DNA from 2 places in the Nonomuraea sp. NPDC049758 genome. Region 1 is predicted to be linked to the other one. Evidence: riboswitches for the same ligand, from Rfam matches in the RefSeq annotation. Region 1 holds a riboswitch; the other holds the start of a gene.
The links. Region 1 has a riboswitch for S-adenosylmethionine ahead of thrC (threonine synthase). Riboswitches for the same ligand answer to the same signal wherever they lie in the genome.
Positions count from the first base shown of each region.

Region 2: it holds a riboswitch for S-adenosylmethionine, as region 1 does, so the genes downstream of both, AB0J46_RS17760 (aminotransferase class V-fold PLP-dependent enzyme) here and thrC (threonine synthase) in region 1, are expected to answer to the same signal.

Region 1 covers NZ_JBFAMZ010000020.1:164,250-171,434, reverse strand. Annotated here, with positions in the region: gene AB0J46_RS40070 (hypothetical protein) at 1-783, opposite strand, end outside; gene AB0J46_RS40065 (trehalose-6-phosphate synthase) at 825-2,249, opposite strand; gene AB0J46_RS40060 (RNA polymerase sigma factor) at 2,281-2,835, shown strand; SAM riboswitch class I at 2,915-3,055, shown strand; gene thrC (threonine synthase) at 3,069-4,301, shown strand; gene AB0J46_RS40050 (MoaD/ThiS family protein) at 4,327-4,602, shown strand; gene AB0J46_RS40045 (cold-shock protein) at 4,846-5,046, shown strand; gene groL (chaperonin GroEL) at 5,391-7,019, shown strand; gene AB0J46_RS40035 (hypothetical protein) at 7,172-7,185, shown strand, end outside.
Region 2 covers NZ_JBFAMZ010000006.1:176,453-183,637, reverse strand. Annotated here, with positions in the region: gene AB0J46_RS17775 (acyltransferase) at 1-679, opposite strand, end outside; gene AB0J46_RS17770 (NADH-quinone oxidoreductase subunit D) at 676-1,821, opposite strand; gene AB0J46_RS17765 (DoxX family protein) at 1,945-2,628, shown strand; gene AB0J46_RS17760 (aminotransferase class V-fold PLP-dependent enzyme) at 2,632-3,927, opposite strand; SAM riboswitch class IV at 3,974-4,089, opposite strand; gene AB0J46_RS17755 (cytochrome P450) at 4,165-5,364, shown strand; gene AB0J46_RS17750 (SAM-dependent methyltransferase) at 5,348-6,310, opposite strand; gene AB0J46_RS17745 (chaplin family protein) at 6,505-6,729, shown strand; gene AB0J46_RS17740 (DUF2520 domain-containing protein) at 7,063-7,185, shown strand, end outside.

The DNA.
Region 1 (7,185 bases):
GAACGCCGTCAGCCCGGTCGCCGCGACGGCCGCCGGCACGCCCGTCCTGAGGGCGAACAGGTCGGCGGCCCACAGGTTGAACGTGAACTCCAGCGCCACGCAGCAGAACAGCACGCCCCCGGCCAGATGGAAGCGCCACCCGCCGCCCTCCCGCGCCGGGACGGCCGCCCCGGCGGCCGCGTCGCCCCGCCCTCCGCCGGCCCGCCGGGGCGCGGGCCAGGAACGGCCCAGCGACAGCGCGAGCAGGGCGCTGACGGCCGGGGTGACCAGCAGGGCGGCCCGCCAGCCGAGCGCGCTCTGCGCCACCTGGCTGAGCACGAACGTCGCCACCATCCCCACCAGCACGCCCACGGCGTTGGCCTCGCTGAGCGCGGCTGGCCCCGCGGGCCCGTGGTGGTCGCTGAGCTCGGCCATCGCCGCGTAGAGCATGACCGAGCCGAAACCGCCGGCCACGCCGTAGCCGAGCAGCGTCAGGGGCAGCGCCGAGCCGGCCATGACCAGCAGCACGCCGGCGTTCATCCCGGCCAGGCCGAACCAGCACGTCGAGCGTCGGCCGAGCAGCCTGGTGAGCGGGGGCAGCGCGAGCCCGGCGCCGATCGTCCCGACCGCCATCGCGGTGCCGTGCAGCCCGGCGACGGTGGCCGTGGTGCGCTGGTCGGCGCGCAGGAGCGGGAGGGCGGCGCTCAGGCCGTACACGAACGTGGCGAACGTGCCGAGCAGGAAGTAGATGAGCCAGGTCGGACGGTCCCGGACGAGTCTGATGGGCACTGAGACCGTCGACACCCGGCAGCCTCCGTCATTGGCAGTGAACCCGACTTCTCATGTTAAAGCAGGGCGTCGAGTTGGGATTCCAGCCACTTGTGCGGCGGCAGCGCGGTGGCCGCCTCGCGCAGCCGGTCGCGGCGCCGCCGGCGTTCGTCCTCGGGCATCACCAGCGCCTCGTGCAGCGCGTCCGCCGTGCCGCTCACGTCGTAGGGGTTGACCACCAGCGCGTACGGGCCCAGCTCGGCGGCCGCCCCCGCCTCGCGCGAGAGCACCAGGGCGCAGCGCGGCGACAGGACCGGCCCCTCCTTGGCGACCAGGTTCATGCCGTCGCGGATGGGGTTGACCAGCAGCACGTCCGCCAGCCGGTAGGCGGCCAGCGAGCGCGGGTAGTCGTCGTTGACGTTGAGGATGACCGGGTCCCAGTCCTCGGTGGCGTACTCGTCCTCGATCTCGCGCGCGCAGCGCTGCACCGACGCGGTGTACTCGCGGTATTCGGGCAGGTCGTGCCGGCTGGGGTAGGCGAAGGCCAGGTGGACCACCTTGCCGTGCCACTCCGGATGGGCGGCCAGGAACTCCCGGTAGGCCAGCAGCCCGCGCACGATGTTCTTGGACAGCTCGGTGCGGTCGATGCGGACGATCAGCCGGCGTCCGGCCACCTGCTCGGCCAGCGCGGCCATGTGCGACTCGACGTCGGGCTCGCAGGCCCGCGCCCACAGCGCCGCGCCGTCCACGCCCAGGCTGTGCACGCCGACGCGGGTCGTCCGGCCCTCGTGGGTGACCGTGCCGGCCGCGCGGTCCACCCGCCCGCCCAGCAGCGCCTCGCAGCAGTCCATGAACGCCGCCGCCCACCGGGCGGTGAGGAAGCCCGCGTGGTCGGCCCCCAGGATGCCGTCGAGCACCTCCCTGGTCACCGCGTCGGGCAGCAGGGAGAAGTACTCGGGAGGCGCCCACGGCGTGTGGCTGAAGTGGGCGATGCGCAGGTCGGGCCGCTCGGCGCGGAGCATCGCCGGGGTGAGCGTCAGGTGGTAGTCCTGGACCATCACGCGCGCGCCGTGCCCGGCCTCCTCGGCCAGCGCCAGCGCGAACGCGCCGTTGTAGTCGCGGTAGGACTCCCACTCGCGCCGGAACTTGGTGCCGAAACTGGGGGAGTTGGGGATGTCGTACAGCAGGTGGTTGACGAACCACAGGGTCGAGTTGGCCACGGCGTTGTAGGCGCGGTGGAAGGTGGCCGCGGGGATGTCGAGCATCCGCAGGGCGCCCGTGTCGTAGCCGCCGCGGTCGAGCCGGCCACCCGGGGCCAGGCGCACGGCGCTGCGGTCGCCGTCGGACAGCGCGGCGCACACCCACAGCACGCCGTGCTCCTTGGCCACCCCCGACAGGCCCGAGACGAGGCCGCCACCACCGCGTTTCATGGTCAGCTCACCGTCGTCGTCGACGGTGAAGGAGACCGGCCCGCGGTTGGACGCCACGAGAACGCTGTTCATTTGGGCTCCCTTCGCCCATAGGATCCCAGCTATGGCGCTAGATGAGCTAACCGAGGAACTCGCCCGCTCGGCCGCGGCCGGAGACCATCGCGCGCTCGGCGAGCTCCTGGCCAGGATCGAGCCTGACGTGATGCGCCACTGCGCCCGGATCCTGCCCTATCACCAGGACGCGGAAGAAGCCTCGCAGGACACTCTGCTGGCCGTGGCGCGCAACATCGGCCGGTTCGAGGGGCGGGCCAGGTTCAGCACCTGGCTGCACATCGTGACCGCCAACTGCGCGCGCACCACGTACCGCTCGCTGAAGCGCAGGGCCGCCGAGCAGACGTCGGAGGAGCTGCCGATGCAGAAGCCGGACGCGCGACGGGTCAGCGTGATCGCCGGTTCGCGGCTCGACCTGCTCGACGCGATGGAGGCGCTGGAGGCCGACAAGCCCGACCTGGCCCAGGCGCTGGTGCTGCGCGACATCGTCCAGCTCGACTACAACGAGGTGGCCGAGCAGCTCAACATCCCGCTCGGCACCGCCAAGTCCCGCATCCACCAGGCCCGCAAGTACGTGCAGGGAGTCCTCGGGGAGGACTATCGGTGAGACGCGTTCGCTCACATGGTGAGACGGGTGGTCGTTTCCGCCACTTGAGAAGGTAGAGTCCTTTTCGACAACTGAATATTGCTCATCCAGAGGGGTGGAGGGACCGGCCCTGCGAAGCCCCGGCAACCCTCCCGGCTTGTGCTCGCGACCTGGCGAGGCCGACCGGGACAAGGTGCCAATTCCGGTTCGCGGTCAAGGTGGCCGCGGGCGAAGATGAGGGAAGGCCTCGCTTCATGTCGCTCGACTTTGGTCCTGCCGTCGCTCTGTCTTGCCGCGAGTGCGGCACGCGCTACCCCCTGGGTCCCAGCTTCGCCTGCCTGGAGTGTTTCGGGCCGCTCGAAGCGGCCTACTCCTTCGGCCAGGTGACCCGCGCGGACATCGAGTCCGGCCCCGCCAACATCTGGCGCTACCGCTCCCTGCTCCCGGTCCCCGCCGACGTGGCGAGCAAGCCCAACATGAACCCGGGCTGGACGAAGCTGGTCAAGGCCGGCAACCTCGGCAAGGCGCTCGGCATCCGTTCCCTGCACGTGAAGGACGACTCGGGCAACCCCACCCACTCCTTCAAGGACCGGGTGGTCGCCATCGCCGTCGAGGCGGCCAGGAACTTCGGTTTCCACACGCTCTCCTGCTCCTCCACGGGCAACCTCGCCGGCGCGGTCACCGCCGCCGCCGCGCGGGCCGGCCTCGACGCGTGCGTGTTCATCCCCGCCGACCTCGAAGCGGCCAAGATCGCCATGGCCCGGGTGTTCGGCGGCCGGCTGATCGGCATCGACGGCACGTACGACGAGGTCAACCGGTTCTGTTCGGAGCTGATCGGCGACCCGCTGGGCGAGCGGTGGGGGTTCGTCAACGTCAACCTGCGGCCCTACTACGCCGAGGGGTCCAAGACGCTCGCGTACGAGATCGCCGAGCAGCTCGGCTGGCGGCTGCCCGAGCAGATCGTCATCCCCATCGCCTCCGGCTCCCAGCTCACGAAGATCGACAAGGGCTTCAAGGAGCTGATCGCGCTCGGGCTGGTCGAGGACACCCCCTACAAGGTGTTCGGGGCCCAGGCGGCCGGGTGCTCGCCGGTCTCGACGGCGTACAAGGCGGGGCACGACGTCGTCCAGCCGGTCAAGCCGGACACGATCGCCAAGTCGCTGGCCATCGGCAACCCCGCAGACGGGCCGTACGTGCTGGACATCGCCCGGCGCACGGGCGGAGGCGTCGAGGACGTCACCGACCCCGAGATCGTCGCCGCCATCAAGCTCCTGGCCTCCACCGAGGGCATCTTCGCCGAGACCGCGGGCGGCGTCACGGTGGGCGTGCTGAAGAAGCTCGTCGAGACGGGCAGGCTCGACCCCGAGGCCGAGACGGTGGTCCTGAACACCGGCGACGGCCTCAAGACGCTCGACGCGATCAGCGACGACGCGCGGCCCACCGCCGTGATCCGGCCCTCTCTCGACGCGTTCCGCGCGACTGTCTGACAATCCAGGAAAGGCAACAAAAACCATGAGCGTTTCTGTGCGGATTCCCACCATTCTGCGCACTTACACCGGGGGTAACGCCGAGGTGAGTGGCGAAGGGGCGACTCTTCGTGACGTTCTCGCCAAGCTTGACTCCGACTACCCGGGGATCGGCGCGAGAATTCTGGATGAATCGGGCAAGATTCGTCGTTTTGTCAACGTATACGTTGGTGATGAGGATGTCCGTTTCGCCGAGGGCCTGGACACTCCCGCCCCTGAAGGCACTCAGATCTCCATCATCCCCGCCGTCGCGGGCGGCTGACCGCCGGACCACCGACTCTTGAAGGCGCCCCTTGTGGGCGCCTTCTTGTTTTAGAACCAAATTCAACCTCGAACGACTCAGCCTTCGATGAAATTAGCGTTTTGTCGGTTGACTCTGTTGCCAAACCCCGTGCCACAGGTATGGTCGAGGGCGATCGTCTGGCTGATTTTCCCAAAAGTCATGCGATTACGGGTCTCGCGAAGGAATGGGCGAGATCTGCGAGCCCAGTAAGAGGAGTCGGAAGTGGCGCAGGGCACCGTCAAGTGGTTCAACGCGGACAAGGGCTACGGCTTCATCGCGGTAGACGGTGGTAAGGATGTATTCGTCCATTACTCAGCGATCATGATGGACGGGTACCGCTCTCTCGAACAGGGACAGCGTGTCGAGTTCGAGATCACGCAGGGCCAGAAGGGGCCGCAGGCGGAGTCCGTCCGCACGGTCTGATTCACCCTCGCTGGTATGCACCAAGGCGGGACGTGCGGCAGCGCAGTCCGTACGGGCTCGCCACTGTTTCCTCCGTCGGCTTCGCACGGCGGGCCGCGCCTCAGGGGCGGCTCGCCGTGCGAACCGGCGCACCCGATGACCTGCCCGATGAGCTGGGGTGGGGTGCCCGTGGCTTGCACTCGGCAGGGTAGAGTGCTAAACAGTTCGTTGGCACTCTGTGTGGCAGAGTGCCAACAACTCGGATCGAGACGATGGGGTCTGCCGAACGGAGATGCAGGCCTATGCCGTCGCGGGCGTCGGCTCGGTCCAGGACACGCCACCCTGCATCTGGGAGGTCTAGCCTTATGGCAGCCAAGATGATCGCGTTTGACGAGGACGCCCGGCGCGGTCTCGAGCGCGGTATGAACCAGCTCGCCGACGCCGTCAAGGTGACCTTGGGCCCCAAGGGGCGCAACGTCGTGCTGGAGAAGAAGTGGGGCGCTCCCACGATCACCAACGACGGCGTCTCCATCGCCAAGGAGATCGAGCTCGAGGACCCGTGGGAGAAGATCGGCGCCGAGCTGGTCAAGGAAGTCGCCAAGAAGACTGACGACGTCGCCGGCGACGGCACCACCACGGCCACCGTGCTCGCCCAGGCTCTGGTGCGCGAAGGTCTGCGCAACGTGGCCGCCGGCGCCAACCCGATGGCCCTGAAGAAGGGCATCGAGGCCGCCGTCGAGCGGGTCAGCGAGGAGCTCTCCAAGCTGGCCAAGGATGTGGAGACCAAGGAGCAGATCGCCTCCACCGCCTCCATCTCCGCCGCCGACCCCGAGATCGGCTCGCTCATCGCCGAGGCGATGGACAAGGTCGGCAAGGAAGGCGTCATCACCGTCGAGGAGAGCAACACCTTCGGCCTGGAGCTCGAGCTCACCGAGGGCATGCGCTTCGACAAGGGCATGACGTCGATGTACTTCGTGACCGACTCCGACCGCATGGAGGCCGTTCTCGAAGACCCGTACATCCTGATCGTCAACAGCAAGGTCTCGGCCAACAAGGACCTGCTGCCGCTGCTCGACAAGGTCGTGCAGTCCGGCAAGCCGCTGCTGATCATCGCCGAGGACGTCGACGGCGAGGCCCTGGCGACCCTGGTGGTCAACAAGATCCGCGGCCTGTTCCGCTCCGTGGCCGTCAAGGCCCCGGGCTTCGGCGACCGCCGCAAGGCCATGCTGGGCGACATCGCGATCCTGACCGGCGGTCAGGTCATCGCCGAGGAGGTCGGCCTCAAGCTCGAGACCGCCACCCTCGACCTGCTCGGCCGCGCCCGCAAGGTCGTGGTGACCAAGGACGAGACCACCATCGTCGACGGCGCCGGTGACGCCGAGGCGATCTCCGGCCGGGTCAACGAGATCCGCGCCGAGATCGAGCGCACCGACTCCGACTACGACCGCGAGAAGCTGCAGGAGCGCCTGGCCAAGCTGGCCGGTGGCGTGGCGGTCATCAAGGCCGGCGCGGCGACCGAGGTCGAGCTCAAGGAGCGCAAGCACCGCATCGAGGACGCCGTGCGCAACGCCAAGGCGGCCGTCGAGGAGGGCATCGTCCCCGGCGGTGGCGTGGCGCTGCTGCAGGCCGGCGCCAAGGCGTTCGACAAGCTCGAGCTCAACGGCGACGAGGCCACCGGCGCGGCGATCGTGAAGAAGGCTCTTGAGGAGCCCCTCAAGCAGATCGCGGTCAACGCCGGTCTTGAGGGCGGCGTCGTCGTGGAGAAGGTGCGCAACCTGACCCCGGGCGAGGGCCTCAACGCCGCTTCCGGCGAGTACGTCAACATGTTCGAGTCCGGGATCATCGACCCGGCCAAGGTGACGCGCTCCGCGCTGCAGAACGCCGCCTCCATCGCGGCGCTCTTCCTCACCACCGAGGCCGTCATCGCCGAGAAGCCCGAGAAGACCCCTGCTGCTCCGGCCGGCATGCCCGGCGGCGGCGACATGGACTTCTAGGCCTCGCCTGGTCGCTGACGCATCAGAAGGCGGTTCGGATCTCCAAGGATCCGGCCGCCTTTTGTTGTGTCCGGTCCCGTCACGTTTAGTAGTTATTGACTACGGAAAGTAACGAAACGAAGTGACGATTCACCGCACAAAGGAGTAGTTACATGAATTCCCGCAC
Region 2 (7,185 bases), on a different contig from region 1:
CGATCAGCGCGAACAGGCCGGTCCACAGGATGCCGACGTCGTAGCGCCGGGGCAGGACGACGATCCGGTCGTAGAAGAAGCCCGCCTGGTGGGCCAGCCCCCAGACGATGATCATGTTGAGCCAGCCGGCCCACTCGAAGCCGTAGCGGAAGCGCACGACGTCGACGACCAGGGCCGAGCCGCCGAGCCAGATGAGGGCCAGCACGTCGTAGCGCCGGTGCAGCCACAGGGCCACCGGCAGCAGCGCGATCAGCACCAGGTAGACGCCGAGGAACCACAGCGGGCTGAGCACGAGCAGCACCACCCGCCACATCCACTCCACGTGGAACGCCCAGGTGACGATCGCCCCGACGGAGATCCACACGCCGCACAGGAACAGCGCGGGCAGGGACAGCGCGCGGATGCGCCGCCAGACGAACGCCCCGATGCCGACGCCGCGCGCCTGGGCCCGGTTCCAGGACAGCAGGTGCACGTGGCCGCCGACGTAGAAGAACAGCGGCAGCACCTGGAGCAGCCAGGTCAGGATCCACAACCCGGAGGTGAAGCCGAGCGGGCTGGTGGGCTCGGGCCCGCTCGGCTTCCACTCCAGGATCGTGAACGCCCAGTGCCAGACCACCACGACGATGAGGCTGAGGGCGCGCAGCCAGTCGACGTACTTGTCGCGTTCGGGAGTGCTCACTTGTCGATGTCACCCACGACGAAGAACATCGAGCCCAGAATGGCGATCATGTCGGCCACCAGGTTTCCGGGCAGCAGCTCGCGCAGCGCCTGGACGTTGCCGAACGACGCCGAGCGCAGCTTGAGCCGCCACGGCGTCTTGTCGCCCTTGGAGACCAGGTAGTAGCCGTTGATGCCGAGCGGGTTCTCGGTCCACGCGTACGTGTGGCCCTCGGGCACCTTGAGCACCTTCGGCAGGCGCTGGTTGACGGGCCCGGGCGGCAGCTCGCGCAGCCGGGCGACGCACGCGTCGGCCAGGTCGAGGGAGACCTTGAGCTGCTCGAACAGCACCTCGAACCGGGCATGGCAGTCGCCGTCGCGCCGGGTGACGACCGTGACCGGCAGCTCCCCGTAGGCCAGGTACGGGTCGTCGCGCCGCAGGTCGAAGTCCACGCCGGAGGCGCGGGCGATGGGGCCGCTGACGCCGTACTGGAGGATCTGCTCGCGGGTCAGCACGCCGACGCCCTTGGTACGGGCGAGGAAGATCTCGTTGTTCAGGATGAGGCCCTCGATGTCGGGCACCCGGCGGCGGGTCTCGGCGACGGCCGCGGCGACCCGGTCGAGCCAGCCGAGCGGCAGGTCCTCCTTGAGGCCGCCGACCCGGTTGAACATGTAGTGCATGCGCCCGCCGGAGATCTCCTCCATGACGGCCTGGATGCGTTCGCGCTCGTTGAAGGCGTAGAAGACGGGGGTGATCGCGCCCAGTTCGAGGGGGTAGGAGCCGAGGAACATCAGGTGGTTGAGCACCCGGTTGAGCTCGGCCAGCAGTGTACGCGCCCACACGGCCCTGACCGGCGTCTCCATGCCGAGCAGCCGTTCGGCGGCCAGCACGACGCCCAGTTCGTTGGCGAACCCCGACAGCCAGTCGTGCCGGTTGGCGAGCATGATGATCTGGCGGTAGTCGCGGACCTCGAACAGCTTCTCCGCGCCCCTGTGCATGTAGCCGATGATCGGCTCGGCCGCCTCGATGCGCTCGCCGTCGAGGGTGAGCCGGAGCCTGAGCACGCCGTGCGTGGAGGGATGCTGGGGGCCGATGTTGAGGATCATGTCCTCGGTCGCCAGCTCCTTCGCGCCGGCGCCGATCCCGACCACGCGTTCCGTCATAGGGCCCATGCTGCCACCGTCCCACGGGGTGATCCAGCGTGGGGGATGGTCAAGGAATCGTATGGCAACGCATCCCGAAGCCAGACATGGGGATCAATACCGGGAACGGGGGGAGAAAGCACTGTGAAGAGAGTCCTGTTTGATGTGGCGGCCCTGATCTCCCGGGTGGTACTCGGGGTGATCTTCGTGGCGCACGGCTGGCAGAAGTGGCAGGGCGGGCTCGGTGCCGCGGCGGGGCAGTTCCGGGAGATGGGCGTGCCCATGCCCGAATTGTCGGCCGGATTCGCCGCCATCGTCGAACTGGTCGGCGGCGCCCTGCTGATCCTCGGCCTGCTGGTCCGGCCGGTGGCGTTGCTGCTGCTCATCGACATGATCGGCGCGATCGTCTTCGTGCACGCGGGCCACGGGGTGTTGTCGCAAGGCGGGGGATGGGAACTGCCGGGCGCGCTGGGTGCGCTGGCCTTGATGCTCGCCGCGCTTGGCGGCGGCCGTATCGGGCTCGACGGCATCTTCCACTCGACGTACCGCCGTCGCAGGGAACGCCAGATCGCCGAGGACGACCTCGCCGCGCACCGGCCGGCCCGCCGCACCGAGCCGACGACGGTCGTCACCGAAGGGCCCGCCACGCAGGTCGGGCCCGAGGGCGGCCCGACGACGCCGGCCCGGCCCGAGGGCGAGGCCGAGCAGCCCAGCGTGCCGCGGCAGCCCAACGCGCCGCGCCCCGGGCACCTCAACGACGAGGACATGCGGGACATCGACGCCCTGGTGTCCGACGAGCCGCACCAGCAGAAGCCGCCCAACCGCTGAGCGTCAGCGGCTGACCAGGTCGCGCAGGGCCTCGACCAGGCGGTCGACGTGCTCCTGCGTGCTGCCGATGCCGATGGAGGCGCGGACCGCCGAGGCGGTGCCGTCCTCGCAGCCGCCGTCCGAGGTGCCGAGCAGGTGCCGGACGAACGGGTGCGCGCAGAACTTCCCGTCCCGCACGCCGATGCCGTACTCGCCGGACAGCGCCTCGGCCACCTCGCGGGCCGAGTAGCCGTCCACGACGAACGACACGATCCCCACCCGCGGGTGGTCCTCGCCCCACAACGACAGCTCGCGCACCCCGTCGATCGAGGCCAGGCCGGTACGCAGCCGGGCGATCAGGCGCTCCTCCTCGCGCACCAGCTCCGTCCACCCCGTGGCGGTGAGCGCGTCGCAGGCGGCGGCCAGGGCGATGGCGCCGAGCACGTTGGGGGTGCCGGCCTCGTGGCGCGGCTCGGGGTCGTCGTGCCACTCGGTGGTCTCGCCCACCGAGCGCACCGCGCCGCCGCCCTTCAGGTACGGCTCGCCCGCCGCCAGCCAGTCACGGCGTCCGACCAGCACGCCGGCGCCGAAGGGCGCGTACAGCTTGTGGCCGGAGAAGGCCACGTAGTCCAGGTCGAGCGCGGTCAGGTTGAGCCTGCGGTGCGGGACGAGCTGGGCCGCGTCCACCAGGATCCGGGCGCCGTGCCGGTGGGCGATGTGGGCGAGGGCGGCGATGGGCCACAGCTCGCCGGTGACGTTGGAGGCGGCGGTGACCACGAGCAGCTTGGGCCCCTCGATCCCGGCCAGCGCCTCGTCGGCGGCGCGGACGGCCTCGCCGGGGAAGGCGGGCGGCGCCAGGCGCACGGACCGCTCCCAGGGCAGCAGCGAGGCGTGGTGCTCGGAGTCGAAGACGACGACGGTCGTGCCCTCGGGCAGGCAGCCGGCCAGCAGGTTGGTGGCGTCGGTGGTGTTGCGGGTGAAGATGACGGCGTCGTCCGGGCGGGCGCCGACGAAGGCCCGGACCGTGTGGCGGGCCTGCTCGTACCGGGCGGTGGTGAGCTGGGAGGCGTAGCCCGCGCCGCGGTGGACGCTGGAGTAGGCCGGGAGCGCGGCGGCGACGGCGGCGCTGACCGGCTCAAGACAGGGGGCGCTGGCGGCGTAGTCGAGGTTGGCGTAGCTCACCAGCCGGCCGCCCTTGACCGGCACTTCGAGGTCGGCGCCGAGCACGGCGGGGATCGACCGTCCGGAGGCGGCGGCAGGGGCGTGGGCCTCGGCGGCGGCCTGGGCGGGAACGGAGTTGAAGATCGTCAGCGTGGACACGGCACAGCTCCTCACGGGTCGGTCGGACCCCTGGAAGCAGCCACGGAGCCCGCGCTTGCCCGCCACACCTCGTGACGGACCAGGTCTTCACCCGGGGCACCCCGCCGCGGACGCGAGGGTTGCCGGCCAGCTAGCCGGGGCTTGTCGCTGGCACTCATGACCTACGACGGCACTATAACCGACACCCGGGCATGATTCGCAAGCTCAGCAGGTCAACCCGTCTCATAAGATGAAATGGTGCGCTTTGATCCTTGGAATCCGGATTTCGTCGTCGACCCCTATCCGGCGTACGACGAGCTGAGGCGCGAGGCGCCCGTCCGCTACTTCGAGCCGTCCAACCAGTGGCTGATCTCCCGGCACGCGGACGTGAACGCGCTGCTCAGAGACCGGCGGCTGGGCCGCGACTACACGCACGTCGCCACGCACGAGGAGTTCGGCCGGCAGCCCGCGCCGGAGTTCCAGGAAGCCTTCTGGCGGGTCAGCAGGAACGGCATGCTGGAGGTCGAGCCGCCGGACCACACGAGGCTGCGCCGGCTGGTGTCCAAGGCGTTCACGCCGCGCATGGTCGAGTCGCTGCGCCCGCGCGTCCGGGCCATCGCCGAGAGCCTGATCGACGCCTACGTCGAGAAGGGCGGCGGCGACCTGATCGCCGAGGTCGCCGAGCCGCTGCCGGTCACCGTCATCGCCGAGATGCTCGGCGTCCCCGAGCAGGACCGCCACCTGCTGCGCCCGTGGTCGGCCGACATGTGCGGCATGTACGAGCTCAACCCCAGCCTGGAGACCCAGCACCAGGCGGTGCGCGCGGCCGAGGAGTTCGAGTCCTACCTCAAGGACCTGGCCCGCGACCGGCTGGCCAACCCCGGCGAGGACCTGGTCAGCGCCCTGGCCGCGATCCCCGAGCTGACCCTCGACGAGCTGGCCGGCACCTGCGTGCTGCTGCTCAACGCGGGCCACGAGGCCACGGTCAACGTCACCGGCAACGGCTGGCGAGCCCTGCTGAAGAACCCCGGCGAGCTGGCCCGGCTGCGCGCCGACCGTTCGCTGCTGCCGACCGCCATCGAGGAGCTGCTGCGCTACGACACCCCGCTGCAGCTCTTCGAGCGCTGGGTGCTGGAGGACATCGAGGTGCACGGCGTGCGGATCCCGCGCGGCTCGGAGGTCGCCTGCCTGTTCGGCTCGGCCAACAGGGACCCCGAGGTGTTCGAGGACCCGGACCGGCTCGACCTGGGCCGTCCGGACAACCCGCACATCTCCTTCGGCGCCGGCATCCACTTCTGCCTGGGCGCGCCGCTGGCCAGGATCGAGCTGACGGAGTCGTTCACGGCCCTGCTGGACCGGGTCGGGACGATCGAGCTGCGCGCGGAGCCGGTCTACAAGCCGGGCTTCGTCATCCGCGGCCTGCGCTCGCTCGACCTCGACGTCACCGGCTCTGGCTGAGCCAGCCGAACCCGCCGAGCCCGGCCGGATCGATCAGCTCGCCCTCCTCCGACGCCCGCGACAACGCGCGCACGTAGCCGCGCGGATCGGTGCGGGCGAGGTCGACCGGCGGCCGGGCGCCGGTGAGGCCCAGCGCCCGCAACATGTCGCGCTGTGTGGACAAGGTTGTGGATATCGCGCCGGCCCGCCGCCCGGCCTCGGCGCACGCGTCGAGCGCGACGTGGGCGGTGATGTCGCAGGTCCCGTCGGGGACGGGGGCCACGACGGCGCCGTCGCGGTAACCGGTCAGCGTGCCACAGAGCGGTCGGTTATCCACAGGGTGTGCATAATCCACGGCTATCGCCCGGCCGCGGGCGAGGCGTACCAGAACGGAGGCCCAGGCGTCGTCACGGGGACGGCCGATCTCGGCGCGGGTGCCCACGTGCGGCAGCGGCCACCAGCGGTCGAGCCACTCCCGATCGGCGGGCCGCAGCGGGCCGCCGAGGCGCTCCTCCCCGGTGCGGGTGTTGACCATGACCAGACGCGGGCCGCCGGAGGTCTGCTCGGCCACGTCGAGCGGGATGTTGTCGAGCCACTCGTTGGCGACGGCCAGGCCGGTGATGCTGGACGGCAGGCAGCGGCGCCACTCGACCTCGTCGGGCAGGCCCGGCGGCCGGGGTGACAGGTCGACGCACGTGACCCGGAGCCGGTCGCGCAGAGCGGGCTCGGCCAGGTCGAGGACGCGGCGGACCAGCACGCCCTCGCCGGAGCCGATGTCGACCAGGTCGAGCCACTCGGGGGAGCCGAGGTCGCAGTCGACCTCCGCCAGCAGGGTCAGGACCGCCTCCGCGAACACCGCCGAGGCCCCGACCGAGGTGCGGAAGTGGCCCGAGGGGCGTTCGCGGAGGTAGAAACCCTCCTCGCCGTAGAGCGCGCGCTCGGTCGCGGCGCGCCAGGTGAGCCACATGAGGCTGACTATCTCATGACTCCGGCCATCGACACGCTAAGTCATTGATTGACTACACTTGGTCGCTACATTGCGCTAACGTTTACGTACTGTCACCGAGCGACTGCGTTTCGCCCATCCGCGGTAAGCGGCGAGCCGGTTCGCTCCACCAAAGCATTGCGGCCACCACGGCCGCATACTGAGAGGAGCCCCCCGTGAAGAAGACTCTGGTCATGGCAGGTGCCATTGCCCTGCTGGCGCTGGCGGCCCCCGCGTACGCCGACGACGTCACCCACGGCAACAACGGCATCCTGAGCGGCAGCCCGATCCACCTCCCCATCACCGCCGTCGTGCCGGTCTGCGGCAACAACATCGGCATCCAGGCCGTGCCGATCAACGGCTGCCAGGGGAGCCCCAACACCGCGGTCTACAGCCGCTGAGGCAGGGAGAGCCCGGACCGCTCGCGCGCGGTCCGGGCTCTGATCCCGGCCGGTCAGTCGGCGGATGACCGGTCAGTGCACCTCCAAGAGGTCGCATCCAGGCGGGCGTCGGGTTTCAGGACTCGGCGCCCGTCGTCGTGCGTGGACCCCTCTCCTCATCTCTTTCGACAGGGGGTGCACGATTCGTATGCCCCTGTCGCATTTGTCGTTAACTCAACAGGCGGTAAAGCGGCGGGCATGCCTGACCGCGTTCGTCGGCCCGCGACATGTGCGGCGCCGCCCGCCGGTTACGCTGGTCGGCAGTGCCATCACCGTCGACAGGGGTGAGACGTCATGGACGCAGGTGATCGCCCGGCACGGCTGACCGTCGGCGTGCTCGGCGCGGGCAAGGTCGGCTCCGCGCTCGGCGCCGCGCTGGCGCAGGCGGGCCACCGGATCGTCGCCGCGAGCGGGGTC